3 regions of the Kocuria sp. CH-021 genome follow, and region 3 is predicted to be linked to each of the others. Evidence: riboswitches for the same ligand, from Rfam matches in the RefSeq annotation. Region 3 holds a riboswitch; each other region holds the start of a gene.
What was found. A riboswitch is a leader RNA that binds a small molecule or an ion and turns the genes downstream of it on or off. The one in region 3 is predicted to bind S-adenosylmethionine.
Positions count from the first base shown of each region.

Region 1 (5,856 bases), on a different contig from region 3:
CCATGGTCGCGGTGGTCCGCGGGCTCGTGGCCGGCCTGGGCGTGGTGTTCTGGGCGTTCGCCACGTGGTTGATCCCGGCCCTGGTGGCCGCGGGGTGGTGGCGCCACCGCGTGCACCGGGTCCCGCTGCGCTACGAGTCCTCGCTGTGGAGCGTGGTCTTCCCGCTGGGCATGTACGCCGTGGCCAGCATCTACCTGGGCCGGGCGGACGGCCTGCCGATCGTGGGGCTGGTCGGGGCCGCCTGGCTGTGGGTGGCCCTGGGCGCCTGGGCCGTCGTGTTCACCGCGATGCTCGTGCACCTGGTCCGGCGGCTGCTCCTCGGCCGGCAGGTCCCCGCCCCGGTCTGGCCGGGGCCGGACCCGGCGGACGACCCGGACACCACAGGCCGTTCCGGCCCGGTCGGCGGCGCGGACACCGCAGGCCGTTCCGGCCCGGCCGGCGGCGCGGACACCGCCGGCAGTCCCGATCCGGCCGGCGGGCCGGACACCGCCCGCTGAGCGGGGCCCGTCCGATGACCGGGCGGAGCACCCCGGTCAGGCGGTGAGGGCCCGCTCGAGGTCGTCGAGCTGGTCCTCGACGTCCTCGATGCCCACCGAGAGCCGCACGAGGTCCACGGGCACGGCCAGCGCGGTGCCCCGGACGGAGGCGTGCGTCATCTCGGAGGGATAGCAGACCAGGGACTCCACCCCGCCCAGGCTCACGGACAGTGAGTACAGCCGGGTGCCCTCCGCCACCGCCCGGGCCGCGGCCTCCCCGCCGGTCAGCCGGAAGGAGACCATGCCGCCGAACCCGCGCATCTGCGCGGCGGCGAGCGCGTGCCCGGGGTGCTCGGGCAGCCCGGGGTAGAGCACCTGCGCGACCTCCGGGCGCTCCAGCAGCCACTCGGCGATCCGCTGCGCGTTGCGCTGGTGGCGCTCCATCCGCAGGCTCAGGGTCTTGAGCCCGCGGGCGGCCAGGTAGCTGTCCTGGGGACCGGCCACGGCGCCGGCGGCGAACTGCTGGAAGCCGACCGTCTCCGCGAGGGGGACCCCGCGCCACTCGGCCGCCCCGACGACCACGGCGCCGCCGAGCACGTCGGAGTGCCCGCCGATGTACTTGGTGGTGGAGTGCACCACGGCGTGCGCGCCGAGCTCGAGGGGGGTCTGCAGGTACGGGGACGCGAAGGTGTTGTCGACGACGAGCAGCGCCCCGGCCTCCTCGGCCAGCCGCGCCCAGGCCGCGACGTCGGCGATGCCGAGCAGCGGGTTGGACGGCGTCTCGAGCCACAGCACCCGGGTGCTGCCGGGCCGCACGGCCGCGCGGACGGCGTCGAGGTCGGTGCTGTCCACGGGCGTGGAGGCGATGTCCCACGGGGCGAGGACCCTGGTGATCAGCCGGTTGGTGCCGCCGTAGCCGTCGGCGCCGAGCACGATGTGGTCGCCGGGGCGCAGCACCGCGCGCAGCAGGGCGTCCTCGGCGGCGATCCCCGAGGCGAACGCGAAGCCGCGCTCCCCCCGCTCCAGGGCCGCGAGCTGCTCCTCGAAGCCGCTGCGGGTGGGGTTGGAGCCGCGGCTGTACTCGTGGCCGGCGCGCAGCACGTTGATCCCGTCCTGGGCGAACGTGGAGGTCTGGTAGATCGGCGGGATGACCGCGCCGGTCAGGGGGTCCGGCTCCTGCCCGGCGTGGACGGCGGTGGTCGTGAAGCCCCGTCGGCGGGTGCGGGTGTCGGTGGCGGGCGTCATGGCGGGGCTCACTTCCGGGTGGTCTGGACGGTGGTGACGACGGTGTCGAGGGCCTGGCCGAGGTCGGCGACGAGGTCCTGCGGGGACTCGAGGCCGATCGACAGCCGGATCGTGGTCCCGGCGATCCCGCCGGCCCGGCGCTGCTCGGGGGTCAGGCGGCAGTGCGTCATGGCCGCGGGGTGGGCCACGAGGCTGCGGGTGTCCCCCACGTTGGCGACCAGCTTGAACAGCCGCAGCGCGTCGATGAAGGGGCCCACGGCGGCGTCCGGGGCGGCCAGGTCGAAGGAGAACACGGAGCCGGTCCCGCGCGGGAAGTCCCGGGCCGCGATCCCGGCGCCGGGGTCCCCGGGCACGCCGGGGTGGTGGACGCGGGCGACGGCGGGGTGCCCGGCCAGGAACTCGGCCACCGCCAGGGCCGAGGCCGTGTGGCGGGCCACGCGCAGGTCGAGGGTCTCGGTGCCCTGCAGGATCTGCCCGGCGTTGAACGGGGAGAGCGTGGTGCCGAGGTCGTGCACGTACTTGGCCCGGACCAGGTGCAGGTAGGGGCTGGCCCCGGCGCACTTCTCGACCAGGCTCAGCCCGCCCCAGCGGGCGCGGGCCTGCGTGAACTGCGGCCACCTCTCCGGCCGCGCGGACCAGTCGAAGGTCCCGCCGTCCACGACCGCCCCGGCCAGCGCGTTGCCGTGCCCGCCCAGGAACTTGGTGGCCGAGTGCACCACGATGTCGGCGCCCTTCTCGAGCGGCCGGTACAGGGCCGGGGACGCGAGGGTGTTGTCGACGACGACGGGCACCCCGGCGGCCCGGGCGACGTCGGCGATGCCGGGCAGGTCCGGGAGGGTGGCCAGCGGGTTGCCGATGGACTCCAGCAGGAACGCCCGGGTGCCGGGGCGCACGGCCGCGGCCCACGCCCCCGGGGCGGTGGGGTCCACGAAGGAGACCTCGATGCCGCAGTCCGCGAAGGTGTCGGTGAGCAGGTCCACGGTGCCGCCGTAGAGCTTCTCCGAGGCCACGAGGTGCTTGCCGTCGCCCTGCCCGAGCAGCGCGAGCAGCGCGACGGCCACCGCGGACTGCCCGGAGCCGGTGGCCACCGCGCCCGCGCCGCCCTCGAGGTCGCTGATCCGCTGCTCGAGCACCGCCACCGTGGGATTGCCGGTGCGCGTGTAGGTGAAGCCCGGCCGGGTCTGGGCGAACATCTGCCGGGCCGCCTCGTAGTCGGGGAACTCGAACGCCGCGGTCTGGTAGATCGGCACCGTCAGGGTGCGCTGGGCGACCTCGCCGTGGGTGCCCGCGTGGATCTGCCGGGTCGCGAGGTCGTGGTCGGTCACGGGGATGGACATGGCGCTGCTCCTGTGCCTTGCTCTTACCCGCACCGGACGGCCGCGGTCCCCCGGTGGGGGCGCGGAGGATGCAGGCCGCTTCTTCATCCGAACCACCCAATGAGCATGGGGTTGGTGCGTGACCCAGTCGGAGCTTCGCGGTCACGTCTCGTGAAGCTGGAACAACACTATGCGCAGAGGTAGTGGCTGTCCCTCCACGACCGAAGATGACGACCGTGACGGAACATGACGCCGGCGGTGCGCGCCGGGCCCGCGGCTCAGGCCCGGGTGTCGATGTCCTCGAAGATCAGGAACGTCTGGGTGTCCACCACCCCGGGCAGCTGCTGGATGTGCTCGAAGATCACCTGCCGCAGGTGCACGGTGTCCACGGCGCGCACGAGGAGCATGACGTCGAAGTTCCCGCCCACCAGGGCGATGTGGTGCACGGCGGGGATCGCCCGCAGCTGGGCGCACAGCTCCCGCCAGGTGTTCTGCTGGAGCTTGAGCGTCACGTAGGCGGAGGCCTGCAGCCCCGCCCGCACCGGGTCGATCACGGTGCTGAAGCTCAGGATCACGCCCTCGTCCCGGAGCCGGTTGATCCGGGCGTAGGCGTGGGCGCGGGAGACGTGCACGGCCGCGGCGATCGCGGTGACCGACTGCCTCGCGTCCCGGGACAGCTCCGCGAGGATCTTCCGGTCGGTCTCGTCCAGGGAGACGGGGGTCGAGGGCACGGCGGGCTCCTTCGGGGTGGGTGGGTCACAGGGTCCGGCACGGCACCGGACGAATGCGTGTGCTCCACGCCACACTAGAACATTTCGTCCACACTGTCTGCGCCGTTCGTCTCAGTCTTCTGCACTTTCCGGCCTCTCTGGATACGAAGCAGGTCCGGTTCGCATACTGGGGAGACAGAGTTGCACCAGCCTTCCTGCCTCCCCGGCCCCGTGCGCGGACCGGGGACCGACCGAGGGGACACCATGAGCCAGACCGTCGAGACCCCCGAGGACCCGATCCTCCGGGCCTCCCAGACCTTCGGCATCACGCCGGAGCAGTACATGCTCCCGGCCCGCGGCGAGATCCGCATGGTCGATCCGAGCGGGCGGCTGCTCGCCCCCGAGGAGCAGGGCACCGGCCCCGGCCACGAGTACCCGCTGCCCGACCGGGACGTCCTGCTGGACGCCTACGAGAAGCTGGTGGTGGGCCGGCGGGTCAACGACCAGAACTCCGCGCTGGTCCGGCAGGGCCGCATGGCCGTCTACCCGTCCAGCCACGGCCAGGAGGCCTGCCAGGTGGCGGCCGCCCTGTGCCTCGAGGAGGGCGACTGGCTGTTCCCCACCTACCGGGACACCGTGGCGGTCATGACCAAGGGCGTGGACCCCCTGCAGGTCATGGCGATCTTCCGCGGCGAGTGGCACGGCGGCTACGACCCGTACGAGCACTGCGTGGGCATCCAGTCCACGCCGCTGACCACCCAGCTGCTGCACGCGGTGGGCGTGGCCCACGCCGCGAAGCTGCGCGGCGAGGACACCGTGGTCCTGGCGATGTGCGGGGACGGCGCCACCAGCGAGGGCGACTTCCACGAGGCCCTGAACTTCGCGGCCGTGTTCAAGCTGCCGGTCGTGTTCTTCGTGCAGAACAACGGCTACGCGATCTCCGTGCCCCTGTCCCAGCAGTCCGCGGCCCCCAGCCTCGCGCACAAGGCGGTCGGCTACGGCATGGCCGGCGAGCGCGTGGACGGCAACGACCTCGTGGCGCTGCTCGCCACGCTGCGCCGCGCCGTGGACCTGGCGCGCTCCGAGTCCGAGCCGCTCCTCGTCGAGGCGCACACCTACCGCATGCAGGCGCACACCAACGCCGACGACGCCACGCGCTACCGCGACGACGCCGAGGTGCAGGAGTGGATCGCCAAGGACCCGGTCACCCGGATGCGGGCCTGGCTCGGCGCCGAGGGCGTGCTCGACGACGCGGCCGAGCAGCGCATCGCCGCGGCCGCCGAGGACGTCGCCACGACGCTGCGCGACGGCATGAACGCCGACGTGGAGATCGACCCGCTCGAGCTGTTCCGCCACGTCTACACCGAGCAGACCCCGCAGCTCGCCGAGCAGGAGCAGTTCCTGGCCGCCGAGCTCGCCCGAGAGGAGACCGGACAGTGAGCACCCTCGAAGCCCCCGCGCCGTCCGGCGAGGCCCCGGCGGTCAAGCCGGCCACCTTCGCCCAGGCCCTCAACACCGCCCTGGCGGACGCCCTGGCCGCCGACGACGGCGTCGTCGTCTTCGGCGAGGACGTCGGCACCCTCGGCGGCGTCTTCCGCATCACCGACGGGCTGACGCAGCGCTTCGGCCGCACCCGCTGCTTCGACACCCCGCTGGCCGAGTCCGGGATCGCCGGCATGGCCGTGGGCATGGCGATGAACCGCATGCGTCCCGTGATCGAGATGCAGTTCGACGCCTTCGCCTACCCCGCCTTCGAGCAGGTCGCCTCGCACATCGCGAAGATGCACAACCGCACCCGCGGCGCCGTGCGCCTGCCCATCGTCATCCGCATCCCCTACGCCGGGGGCATCGGCGGCGTGGAGCACCACTGCGACTCCTCCGAGGCCTACTACGCCCACACCCCGGGCCTGAAGGTCTTCACCCCCGCCACGGTCGAGGACGCCTACCTCATGCTGCGCGAGGCGATCGACTCCGACGACCCCGTCGTGTTCTTCGAGCCCAAGAAGCTCTACTGGTCCAAGGCGCCCGTGGACCTGGCCGAGCTGAGGGACCGCTACGAGAACCGGCCCCCCGAGCGCCGGGAGGGCCGCGCCGTGGTCGCCCGCGCCG
Region 1 is NZ_JBNAFK010000019.1:48,785-54,640, reverse strand. It holds gene ACPYN7_RS14240 (tellurite resistance/C4-dicarboxylate transporter family protein) at 1-497, shown strand, start outside; gene ACPYN7_RS14235 (cystathionine gamma-synthase) at 534-1,721, opposite strand; gene ACPYN7_RS14230 (O-acetylhomoserine aminocarboxypropyltransferase/cysteine synthase family protein) at 1,730-3,058, opposite strand; SAM riboswitch class IV at 3,073-3,214, opposite strand; gene ACPYN7_RS14225 (Lrp/AsnC family transcriptional regulator) at 3,316-3,768, opposite strand; gene ACPYN7_RS14220 (thiamine pyrophosphate-dependent dehydrogenase E1 component subunit alpha) at 4,012-5,187, shown strand; gene ACPYN7_RS14215 (alpha-ketoacid dehydrogenase subunit beta) at 5,184-5,856, shown strand, end outside.
Region 1: linked by a shared signal. The riboswitch ahead of ACPYN7_RS14230 (O-acetylhomoserine aminocarboxypropyltransferase/cysteine synthase family protein) and the one ahead of ACPYN7_RS03525 (LLM class flavin-dependent oxidoreductase) in region 3 are both predicted to bind S-adenosylmethionine.

Region 2 (5,856 bases), on a different contig from region 3:
GGTCCGCACCCATCCCGTCCGGCTGGACGCGGACAACGCCGTGGACATCATCCGCGGGTACGACCTCGTCCTGGACGGCGCCGACAACTTCACGACCCGCTACGTGGTCAGCGACGCCGCCGCCCTGACCGGCACCCCCTGCGTGTGGGGCTCCATCCTGCGCTTCGAGGGCCAGGTCAGCGTCTTCTGGGCCGGGCACGGACCCACCTACCGGGACCTCTACCCCGAGGCCCCGCCGGACGGCGAAGTGCCCAGCTGCGCCGAGGGCGGGGTCTTCGGCATGCTCCCCGCGACCATCGGCTCGGTCATGGTCACCGAGGCCGTCAAGCTCGTCACCGGCACCGGCGAGCCCCTGCTCGGGCGGGTGCTGCTGCACGACGCGCTCGCGATGACCTGGCGCGAGATGCGCCTGACCGCGGACCCCGCGGCCGCCCCGGTCACCGCGGTGGCCCGGCCCGCCGCCGGCTGCGCGCTGCCCGGGGCGGACCCCGCCGAGACCGTCGGGGCGGCCGAGCTGGCCCGGCTGCTCGAGCGCCGCTCCCGCGGAGAGGCGTCCTTCGCCCTGGTGGACGTGCGCGAGGACTGGGAGCGGGAGCTCGTGGCCATCGACGGCGCCGTGCCCGTGCCCCTGCAGAAGATCCTGGACCGCGGCGCGGACGCCCTGCCCCCGGAGGCCCGCGGCGCGGACCTCGTGCTGCACTGCAAGGCCGGGGCCCGCTCCGCGACCGCGCTCGCCGCGCTGCGGCCCTTCTACGCCGGGCGGGAGGAGCGGGTCCGGCACCTCGAGGGCGGGGTGCTCGCCTGGGTGGAGCAGGTGGCCCCGGACCAGCAGGTCTACTGAGGCGGTCCGCCGCACTCCCCTCCTTCCCCGGGCGGACGACCGGGTCGATACACCACTCCGGACGAGATGACCGTCTGTGACGCCGTCGTGACATCCGATGACGCGCACAGGTCATCGGCTGGCTCCGGACCCGGGTGGTCTGGTGCGATGTCGGACGTCCCATTCAGAGCGGCTGAGAGATCTGGCTCGACGACGCCGCAGCAACCCGCCCTCCCCCGGGGCCAGGGTGCTAAGGCCAGAACCGATGGAGATCCCGGATCTGCAGCCGGTCCCTGACGTCGGCGCCCGGCGCTGCCGTCACCGGGCCGGACCCTGGCGCGACCGGCACTCCTCGGTGCGACCGAGAGGACCACCGCATGACCCGCACCACGGACGAGAGGACCGCTGTCCGTTCCCGCGCCGGCACGAACCCCGCCGCCGGCCTGCCCCGGGACTACGCCGGGCTCCAGGAGCACTTCCGGCCCCTGTTCGCGGAGATCGCCGCCGGCTCCCTGGACCGGGACCTCCAACGCGTGCTGCCCCACGCGGAGGTCCGCCGGCTGGACCGGGCCGGCTTCGGCGCCCTGCGCGTCCCGGCGGCCCACGGCGGTCCGGAGGTCGGCCTCGAGGACTTCACCCGGCTGCTGATCGACCTGGCCGAGGCCGACTCCAACATCGCCCACCTCTACCGCTCCCACGCCGGCTTCGTGGAGTCCCTGCGCTTCCTGCCCCGGGAGCTCCAGGAGGTCTGGTACCCGCGGGTGCTGGCCGGGGCCACCGTGGGCAACGCCTCCACGGAGAAGGGCGGCAACGCGCTCGGCACCCTGAACACCGTGCTGAGCCGGACCGCCGGGGGCTGGGAGCTCACCGGCCGGAAGTACTACGCCACCGGCTCGGTCTTCTCCGACTACACCCGCGTCTCGGCCGCCCTGGACGGCCAGGACGGCCGCCGCTTCGCCGTCGTCCCCACGGACGCCGAGGGCGTCACGCTCGAGGACGACTGGGACGGCTTCGGGCAGAAGCTCACCGGCACCGGCACCGCGGTCTTCGACCGGGTGCGCGTCCCGGACGACGCCGTGCTGGACCGCACCGCCGGCAGCGCGGAGGCCGTCCACGAGGCCGCCTTCTTCCAGCTGGTGCTGCTGGCCGTGCTGGCCGGCATCGCCCGGGCCGCCCGGCGGGACGCCGTGGACACCATTGCCGCCCGCCGGCGGACCTTCAACACCGGGCTCGGCCTGCCGTTCCGGGAGGACCCGCTGATCCAGGAGGCCACCGGACGGATCTCCGCCAAGGCCTTCGCCGCGGAGGCCACCGTGCTGCACGCCGCCCGTGCCCTGGACGCCGGGATCGCCGCCGCCGCCGCGGCCGGCGCCGACCGGCCGGAGTTCACCGGAACCCTCCCGGCGGCGCTGCACCAGTCCGAGATCGCCGTGGAGCACGCCCAGGTCACCGTGCCGGAGCTGGCGCTCGGCGCGGCCCAGGACCTGTTCCTCACCGTGGGCGCCTCCGCCACGTCCACGGCCAAGGGGCTGGACCGGCACTGGCGCAACGCCCAGACCGTGGCCACCCACAACCCGATCGCCTTCCGTGCCCGCGCCCTCGGCGACTACCTCATCAACGGCACCCTGCCGGAGGGCCTGAACGCCATCGGCGACGCGAAGACCCCCGCCGACCGAACCCCAGGAGCCTGACCCATGACCACCACGAGCACGGCCGCCGCGGGCCGCAGCAGCATCGTCCACGGCAAGAAGCGCGTCCTGGCCTCGGCCTTCGCCGGCACCACCATCGAGTGGTACGACTTCTACCTTTACGGCACCGCCGCCGCGCTGGTCTTCAACGTCCAGTTCTTCCCCATGGCCACCGAGGTCGGCGGCATCGTCGCGTCCTTCGCCACGCTCGCGGTCGGGGTCATCGCCCGGCCCCTGGGCGGGATCATCGCCGGGCACCTGGGCGACCGGATCGGCCGCAAGGCCCTGCTGGTGGCCTCCCTGATGCTCATGGGCGTGGCCTCCACCCTGATCGGGCTGCTGCCGACCTACGAGGTGATCGGCTGGTGGGCCGTCGTCGGGCTCGTGGTCCTGCGCATCCTCCAGGGCCTGTCCGCCGGCGCCGAGTGGGGCGGCTCCGCGCTGCTGAGCGTGGAGCACTCACCGGCCCGGCACCGCGGGTTCTTCGGGTCCTTCACCCAGATCGGCTCCTCCGCCGGCATGCTGCTGGCCACCGGGGCGTTCTTCATCGTGCAGAACGTCATGAGCGAGGAGCAGTTCGCCGCCTACGGCTGGCGCATCCCCTTCCTGCTCTCGGCCCTGCTGGTGGCGATCGGCCTGTGGATCCGCCTCGGCGTGGCCGACGCCCCGGAGTTCCTGGCGCACCGGGCCTCGGGCAACGTGGCCACCGCGCCCCTGCGGGAGCTGCTGACCCACCACCGCCGCCCGCTGCTGGTCACGATCGGCCTGCGCCTGGCCCAGAACGCCGTCTACTACCTGGTGACGGTCTACATGCTGACCTACCTGCGGGACGTGCGCGGGGACAGCGCCGCGGGCGTGACCGCGGTGATGATCGCCTCGGCCATCGGCCTGTTCTCCACCCCGTTCTGGGGCTGGCTCTCCGACCGGGTGGGCCGCAAGGTCGTCTCGGTGACCGCCTACGCGGCGATCGGCGTCTTCGGCTGGGTGCTGTTCGCCTTCCTCGACACCGGCCCGCTCGCCCTGCTGCCGCTCGTGGTGATCCTGGGCATCAACCTCGTCCACGACGCGATCTACGGGCCGCAGGCGGCCTGGTTCGCCGAGCAGTTCCCCGTGCACGTGCGCTACTCGGGGGTGAGCTTCGGCTACCAGGTCGGCACCGTCCTGGGCGGCGGGCTGATGCCGATGATCGCCGCCCTGCTGTTCGCCGCCGGCGGGGGCACCCCGTGGCTCATCGCCGGCTACCTCTCCGGACTGGCGGTGCTCTCGATCGTCGCCGCCCTGGCCGCGAAGGACCCCGCCCGCGAACAGCGCGGCACCGAGCTCACCGACCTGCACGACATCCGCAGCGCCCTCGGCGCGACCCGAGCCGCCGACGCCGGGACCACCCCCGGGACCACCCCCGAGACAACCCCTGCGAGGAGCACCGTATGACCCGCCCCCTGCTGCTGAACGCCTTCGACATGATGGTGCCCGTGCACCAGTCACCGGGACTGTGGCGCCACCCCGAGGCCGGGGTCACGCAGTTCGACACGCTCGAGTACTGGACGTCCCTGGCCCGCACCCTCGAGAACGGCGGCTTCGCCTCGCTGTTCCTGGCGGACATCCCCGGCGTCTACGACGTGTACGGCGGCGGGACCGAGGCCACTGCCCGCGGAGGAGTGCAGTACCCGCTGCTCGACCCGCTCGTCGCGGTGCCGGCGATGGCCGCGGCGACCGAGCGGCTCGGCTTCGGGGTGACCGCCTCGGTCACCTACGAGGCCCCCTACCTGCTGGCCCGCACCTTCGCGACCCTGGACCACTTCACCCGCGGCCGGGTGGCGTGGAACGTGGTCACCTCCTACCAGGACTCCGCCGCCCGGAACCTGGGCATGGACCGGCAGATCCCGCACGACGAGCGCTACGACCGCGCCGACGAGTACATGGAGGTCATGTACAAGCTCCTCGAGGGATCCTTCGAGCCCGGGGCCGTGAAGGCCGACGCCGCCGCCGGGGTCTTCGTGGACCCCGACCTCTCGCACCCCGTCGGCCACGAGGGCACCTGGTTCTCCGTGCCCGGCCACGCGCTGACCCACCCCGGGCCCCAGGGCACCCCGCTGCTGTTCCAGGCCGGCGCCTCGAAGCGCGGGCAGCAGTTCGCCGTCGACCACGCCGAGGCCATCTTCTTCATCGGCAACACCCCGCAGCTCGTGCGCCGGTGGACCGACGGCGTCCGGGCCGAGCTCGCCGAGCGGGGGCGGGCCGAGGACGCCGTGAAGACCTTCACCATGGCCACGGTGGTGGTCGCCGAGACCGACGAGGAGGCCCACGCCAGACTGGCGGGGTACCGCCGGCACGTGGACATCGAGGGAGCGCTGTCCCTGTTCGGCGGCTGGACCGGGGTCGACCTCGCCGGGGCGGACCCCGAGGCGCCGCTCGAGTACGTGGCCACCGACGCCAACCAGTCCGCGCTCGCGGCGTTCACCTCGCTGTCCCCGGACCGGACCTGGACGGTGCGGGACCTGGCCGAGTTCGTGGCCATCGGCGGCCGCGGGCCCGTCATCGCAGGGTCCCCCGGCACCGTGGCGGACGAGCTGGAGCGCTGGCGCGAGGAGGCCGGAGTCGACGGCTTCAACATCTCGGCGGCCGTGCGGCCGGCGGACCTGGAGCGGTTCAGCACGATGGTGTCGCCCGAGCTGCGGCGCCGGGGCCTGCTGCCGGAACCCGGCACCGTCCCCGCCGGCAGGACCCTGCGCGAGGCGCTGACCGGCGCCGGTCCGCGGCTGGCCGACGACCACCGCGGGGCCTCCTACCGCCGGTGACCGCTGGGCCTTCGAGGCACACCGCTCGACGGGTCCGTCGGACGGTCACTGTCCCGGTTCCTCGGCGCGGCGGAGTGCACCTGCCCCGGAGAGGGCAGGAGCGCTTCGCCGCGCCGAGGCGCAGAAGGCGACCATCGGCCGCCGGGGAACGGATCATGGGGGTCGCGGGCAATCAGGTGCCATCGGAGAGGGGAACGAGGCGCCACGGATGTGCCCACACATGGTCCACTAGAAGCCCCGGAGGATCACGTTCCAGTAGTCCCGGGGGAGGACCTCGAGGTCGAAGAACCAGGAGGCGCGGTTCGGGGCCAGCAGCGGCACACCGGGGATGCTGGGTGCCAGTTCGTTGTCCCGGTCGAACTCGGCCAGCACGGCCCGGCCCCGCTGCACCGTCACGGGGGTCACGGTGTACCCGTCGTAAAAGGCGGTGGGCTCCCGGCCATCGCGGGTGGCCAGGAGATTCTCGGTGAGGATCTTCGTCTGGTGGCGCAGTGCCCCGCCGGACGAGGTGGTCTCCAGCGCGGCAGCGTCCCCGCAGGCCCACACGCCG
Region 2 is NZ_JBNAFK010000026.1:19,651-25,506, forward strand. It holds gene moeB (molybdopterin-synthase adenylyltransferase MoeB) at 1-841, shown strand, start outside; SAM riboswitch class I at 998-1,092, shown strand; gene ACPYN7_RS16110 (acyl-CoA dehydrogenase family protein) at 1,198-2,511, shown strand; gene ACPYN7_RS16115 (MFS transporter) at 2,515-3,939, shown strand; gene ACPYN7_RS16120 (LLM class flavin-dependent oxidoreductase) at 3,936-5,306, shown strand; gene ACPYN7_RS16125 (NAD(P)/FAD-dependent oxidoreductase) at 5,535-5,856, opposite strand, start outside.
Region 2: linked by a shared signal. The riboswitch ahead of ACPYN7_RS16110 (acyl-CoA dehydrogenase family protein) and the one ahead of ACPYN7_RS03525 (LLM class flavin-dependent oxidoreductase) in region 3 are both predicted to bind S-adenosylmethionine.

Region 3 (5,856 bases):
CCGAGGCGTCGCTGCGCGGCTCCGCCGCGGGGGCGGCCTACACCGCCTCCAAGCACGCGGTGGCCGGGCTGACGAAGAGCACGGCCCTGATGCACGCGGCGGACGGCATCCGCACCAACGCGGTCGCCCCCGGGGCCACGGCCACGGCGATCGAGGCGCCCATGGGCTCGGACCTGTTCCCCGGCCGGATGGCGGCGTTCATGCAGAACATCCCCTACACGGCCACGGCGGAGCAGGTGGCCGCCGTGATCGTCTTCCTCGCGAGCGACGACGCCTCGAACGTCAACGGCGTGGTCATGCCCTCGGACGGCGGCTGGTCCGCCGTGTGAGGCCCGCGCGAGGGTGCACGCCCCCGCGCGGGCCCCGGCTCACTGCTCCTCGAGCGAGGAGGTCTCCTCGGGCTCCTCGAGGTCGACCTCCTGGTCCTGCTCCACGAGGTCGTCGGGGTTCGCCTCGAGGGAGGACGCCTCGGAGCGGTCGGGCTCGTGCGCCGGCGCCTCGTCGTCCTGGTCGTCCAGCTCCGGCCGCTCGGCGTCGATCGACTGCTCGAGCCGGTCGGCCTCGTCGTACTCGGGTACGTCGCTCATGGATGCCTCCTGCGTCGTGGGACCAACGGGACCACCGGTCGCGCGACCGGTCGTGTGCGTCCGACCCTACTCGTCCTGTCCTCTGTTCCCAGCCCCCTGACGGTCGGATAACGTGGTCTGCACCACAGGAAGCACCGCTCAACAGCAGGAGTTGTCCATCATGACGAGCCGATTCCACCGCTACGCCGAACTGTTCAAGAGCAAGGGCCCCTGGTGCACCGTCTACACGGACATCAGCACCGGCACCGTCGACTCGCTGCACGCCATCGACGTCCTTCCCGAGAACATCTGCCGAGAGCTGGAGCGCCAGGGCGCGAGCAAGGCCGATCTCGCCGCCGTGGAGGCGGCCGTGCGGCCGGCCGAGGGCGCGCCGGACCCGGTCTGCCGGTACCTGCTGGTGCGCGACGGCACCGTGGAGATCGACGAGGTCCTCCCCGGCCCCCGGGCCGGCCGCGGTGTCATCCAGGTGGAGGAGGTGCCCGACCTCACTCCCCTGTTCCGGCACCGCCCGGACGACTTCCCCTACGTGGTCGCCGAGGTGGGGCGCGACGGCGGCGAGATCCGCCTGCAGTACGCGAGCCGCGTCCGGAGCACGGACGAGCAGCAGATCGAGGGCGAGACCGAGCACCTGAAGAAGTTCCCCGGGGGCGGCTGGTCGCAGGGACGCTGGCAGCGGCACACCGAGGACGTGTGGCGGCGCAACACCGAGCAGGTGGCCGAGCAGATCGACAAGGTCGTCGCCGAGAGCGGGGCGCAGCTCGTGGTCCTGGCGGGGGACATGCGGGCCCGGGGGCTGGTCGAGGAGCAGCTGTCCAAGGCGAGCCGGGCGATGCTGAGCGTCGTCGACGCCAACACCCGCGCGGAGGGCAGCAAGTCCGCCGATTTCGACCACCAGGTCGAGGAGCGCGTGGCGGAGGTCGTGGCCCACCGCCAGCAGGAGCTGCTCGAGCGGCTCGCCGAGCAGCAGGGGCGGCCCGACCCCACTGCCGTCTCGGGGATGGAGCCCGTCGTCTCGGCCCTGCAGCAGGCGCAGGCGCAGACGCTGCTCATCGACGACACCCACCTGGACACGGAGCAGGAGCTCATCGCCCTGGACGCCGAGCCGTGGATCGCCGTCCAGGAGTCGGAGGCCGTGGGCGCCCGCGTGCTCGGCAGGGTCTCCGCCGACGCCGCGCTGGTGCGCGCCGCGGTGCTGACCGACGGCCGCCCCGTCTTCGTGCCGCCGGGGGCGCTGCCCAACGGCACGGACGTGGCGGCCCTGCTCCGCTGGGGCTCCGCACCGGCGCGCTGATCCCCGGACGACGAACTTCGTGCCTCCACGGAACTGCTCCCCGGACACCGGACCTGAATTCCTCAGCCGGCGTCCGGGGAGCAGTTCTCGGTGCGGGGGCCCTCGTCCGCTCCGCGCCCCGGGCCGGGGGCCCCGGCCCGGGCGGGGATCCCGGGCCGGGGCCCAGGATGAAGGGTCAGCGCCCCGGGGTCAGGAGATCAGCTCGCGGGCGGGAGTGTCCGCGGCGGAGGGCTTGCCCGCGTAGGCGCCGCGGTACGCGGCGGCCGGGTGGGTGCCCAGCACCTTGGCCTGCCCGGCGCCGTAGAGGTTCTCGCGCAGCGTGGTGCCCTCGTACCCGGTCCGGTAGCGGCCGCGCTTCTGCAGCTCCGGCACCACCCACTCCACGAAGTCCTCGAACGAGCCCGGGGACACGTGGTAGGCGAGGTTGATGCCGTCCAGCCCGCCGTCGTCGATCCACCGCTCGAGCTCGTCGGCCACGGTCTGCGGGGAGCCGACGATCGGCACGCCCATGCCGCCCATCGAGATGTGCTTGGCGACCTCCTTGACCGTCCACTTCTTGTGCGGGTCCGCGGTGGTGAACGGCGTGAGGAAGGACTGGATGGACTCGGTCTTGATGTACTCCAGGACGTCGTTCTCGTCGTAGCGGCCCAGGTCCACCCCGGACCAGCCGCCCACGAGGCCCAGCGCGCCGTCGGTGTCCGCGTACCGCTCGTAGTCGCGGCGCTTCTGCTCGGCCTTCGCGTCGGTCTCGTCGACGATCACGTGCAGCATGGCGAAGATCTTGAGGTCGTCCCGGCCCCGGCCGTTGGCCTCCGCCTCGTCGCGCAGCTTGTCGGTGACCACGCGGGTCAGGTCCGGGCGGATGCCGCCCACGAACACCGCCTCGGCGTGCCGGCCGGCGAACGCACGCCCGCGGGACGAGGCTCCGGCCTGGAAGATCAGCGGCGTGCGCTGCGGGGACGGCTCGGTCAGCCCGATCCCCGGGACGTCGAAGTACTTGCCGTGGTGCTGGATGGGGTGGACGAGCGCCGGGTCGGCGAAGATACCGTTGACCCGGTCCCGCTTGACCGCCCCGTCCTCCCAGGAGCCCTCCCAGAGCTTGTAGCAGACCTCCATGAACTCCTCGGCGATCTCGTAGCGCTCGTCGTGGGAGATCTGCTCCGTGAGCCCGTGGTTCTCCGCGGCGGACTTCAGGTAGGACGTCACCACGTTGAAGCCCATCCGGCCCTTCGTCAGGTGGTCCAGGGTCGCGAACTTCCGGGCCAGCGGATACGGCTGCTCGTAGGTGATCGCGCTGGTCACTCCGAAGCCGAGGTGCTTCGTCACGGCCGCCATCGCGGAGATCTGCATGAAGGGGTCGTTGACGGGGATCTGCGTGGCGTCCCTGATCACCGGGGCCGCGGAGTTCTGGTAGACGTCGTAGTACCCGACGACGTCCGCGAGGAAGAGCGCGTCGAAGAGCCCCTTCTCCAGGAGCTGGGCGACGTCCGTCCAGTACTCGATCGTGTTGTACTCGTCCGCCCGGGACCGGGGGTGCTTCCACAGGCCGGGGGCCTGGTGGCCCACGCAGGTCATGTCGAAGGCGTTGAGGGCGATGCGCTTGCTCATGGGTGTTCCTCCCGGGTCGATGCCGACCCGCGCCCGTGCGTCGTGGAGACCTGCTCGCGGGTCCGACGCACTGCTGGGCGCCGTACTTGCCGCGGAGCGTGTGCACCACGGCCCGATGTTCATCTGGGGCACCCCGCTACGGGAGAGGGTTGCCGCCCGACCAGCCAGAGCTTCGCGTCGGGACTCGTCATCGTCGTCGGGGAACAGCTTAGCGGGTCGCCCGGCACCCGGCGCAAGCCGGACCGCGCACCACGGCGCAGGCCAGGGGACGGTTCGGCCGGACCGGTTCGGTCGGCCGGGTCGGTCCGACGGTTCGGTCGGCCGGGTCGGTCCGACGGTTCGGTCCGACGGTTCGGTCGGCCGGTTCGGTCGGCCGGTTCGGTCGGCCGGTTCGGTCCGACGGATCGGCCGGGCGGCTCAGGCGGGCGGGGCGAGCGGCGGGGTCCGGCCCGGGTCCAGGGTCCAGCCCCGCCGGAGCCGGACGCGGAGCTCGATCAGGGGGCAGGTGTCCATGACCACCTCGAGGCCGGCCTGCTCCGCCCGGGCGGCCGCGTCCTCGTCGACGACGCCGAGCTGCAGCCACACCGCCGCGGCGCCCGCGGCGATGGCCTGGTCCACGACCGCGCCGACGCGGCGGGAGTTGACGAAGCAGTCCACCACGTCGATCGGCCCCGGGACCTCGGCGAGGGTGCGGAAGCCGGGCTCGCCGTGCACCGGCTCGCCCTTCGGGTTCACCGGGACGATCGTCATGCCGAGGTCGTCCCGGATCTGCTTCGCCACCGAGTGGGCCGGACGGGCCGTGTTGCCGGTCAGCCCCACCACGGCCCACCGGCCGGGCCGGGTCATGAGGCGGTCGATGACGGCGGGGTCGTTTCGGGTCATGGCACCAGCCTGGCACGGCGCCCTCCCCCGCACGACCCCTGACGCCGCTCTCCTGCTTCTCCGCTCTCCCGCTCTCCCACCCTCCTGCTTTCCCGCTCTCCCACCCTCCTGCTTTCCCGCTCTCCCACCCTCCTGCTTTCCCGCGAGGTTGCCGGTGTCGGCGACCGCGGCGTGTCCGGTCGCCGACACCGGCAACCTCGCGCGGCGGGTACTCGCGGGTGCTCGCACGGGGGCCTTCGCGGGGGTCTCTCGTGCGGGGTTAGGGCACGGGACGGCCGCGGATCGCCGCCCGCACGAGAGCCACCGCGCGCGGCACGGTGCCGCACGGCGTCACCACGTCCTCCACGAGGTCACGGTGGGTGATGCGGACCTCGGTCCAGCCCGCGGCCTCCGTGCGGCGCTGACGCCGGATGTCGATCTCGCGCTGGCCGGCGCGGTCGTGGTGGGCGCCCTCGTACTGGATGCTGACCCGGGCGGACTCGACCGCGAGGTCCGGCAGGACCTCCGTGCCGTCGGGGGCGACGATCCGGCGGTCGGTCTCCACCTCCCCGATCCCGTGCTGCCGCAGCAGCAGGCGGAGCCGGGTCTCCGGGGCCGAGTCCGCACCCTGTGCGGACAGCTCTGCGGCGATCCGGAGCCTGCGCACGCCCCGCCGCCCTGTGTACCGGACGAGCAGCCGCATCAGCTCGGCTTTCGGCAGCAGAGGAGGGACGCCGCTCCGCAGGCCGTGACGGTGCTCGCAGACGGCGCCGTCGACGCAGACCACCAGCTCGTCCGGGCCCAGCACCGGGGCCAGGTCCAGCAGTGTCCGCACCGGGACCGTCACTTCGACGCCCGCCACGCGCACGGTCTCCCACGGAGCGAGGTCCGCGTGGTGCCCGGCCACCCCACGGCGTCTGGGCGGCACCCCGTCGTCGGCGCGGGTGATGTGGATCGGCGCGACGTCCTGCAGCCGCCGCGGCAGCCGGAGGTTCCAGACGATCCCGGCGCTCGCATGGCTGAGCGCACCGCCCGGGGTCAGCGCGAGCACGGGGCGGGCGCCGGCGAGAACCGCGCTGCGCGCCGCGCCCTCGACGTCGGTCCCGGGTCCGTGCCGGACGACCTCGTGCACGCCGCGGGAGAGGGTGCGGTAGCGCAGACCGCGACGCTGGGAGTCGGTGACGCCCAGGGCGTCGGCCTCGGCGGCCGTGAACGGACCGGGCAGGAGCGGGGCGGGAACGGGTCGCGGTGCGGGCATGGCACGACTCAACAGCCCGCCGGGGGCGGCGGACCGCGTGGACACCGGGCTGTGGAGCCAGGACCACCGCGCGAGAGTGCACCTGTCGGCGACCGACGGCGCGTCGGTCGCCGACAGATGCAACCTCGCGCAGGAGGAGGAGCAGGGGGGAGGGGTCAGGAGAAGAGGGGCAGGCGGTCCGCGTGCGCACCCAGCTCCGTGCGCTCCTGGGCGGTCAGCCCGGCCCGGCCGGTGCCCACACGGGCGAAGTG
Region 3 is NZ_JBNAFK010000003.1:213,527-219,382, forward strand. It holds gene ACPYN7_RS03510 (SDR family NAD(P)-dependent oxidoreductase) at 1-329, shown strand, start outside; gene ACPYN7_RS03515 (hypothetical protein) at 369-587, opposite strand; gene ACPYN7_RS03520 (Vms1/Ankzf1 family peptidyl-tRNA hydrolase) at 748-1,878, shown strand; gene ACPYN7_RS03525 (LLM class flavin-dependent oxidoreductase) at 2,068-3,486, opposite strand; SAM riboswitch class IV at 3,564-3,678, opposite strand; gene ACPYN7_RS03530 (CoA-binding protein) at 3,904-4,368, opposite strand; gene ACPYN7_RS03535 (hypothetical protein) at 4,628-5,605, opposite strand; gene ACPYN7_RS03540 (maleylpyruvate isomerase N-terminal domain-containing protein) at 5,761-5,856, opposite strand, start outside.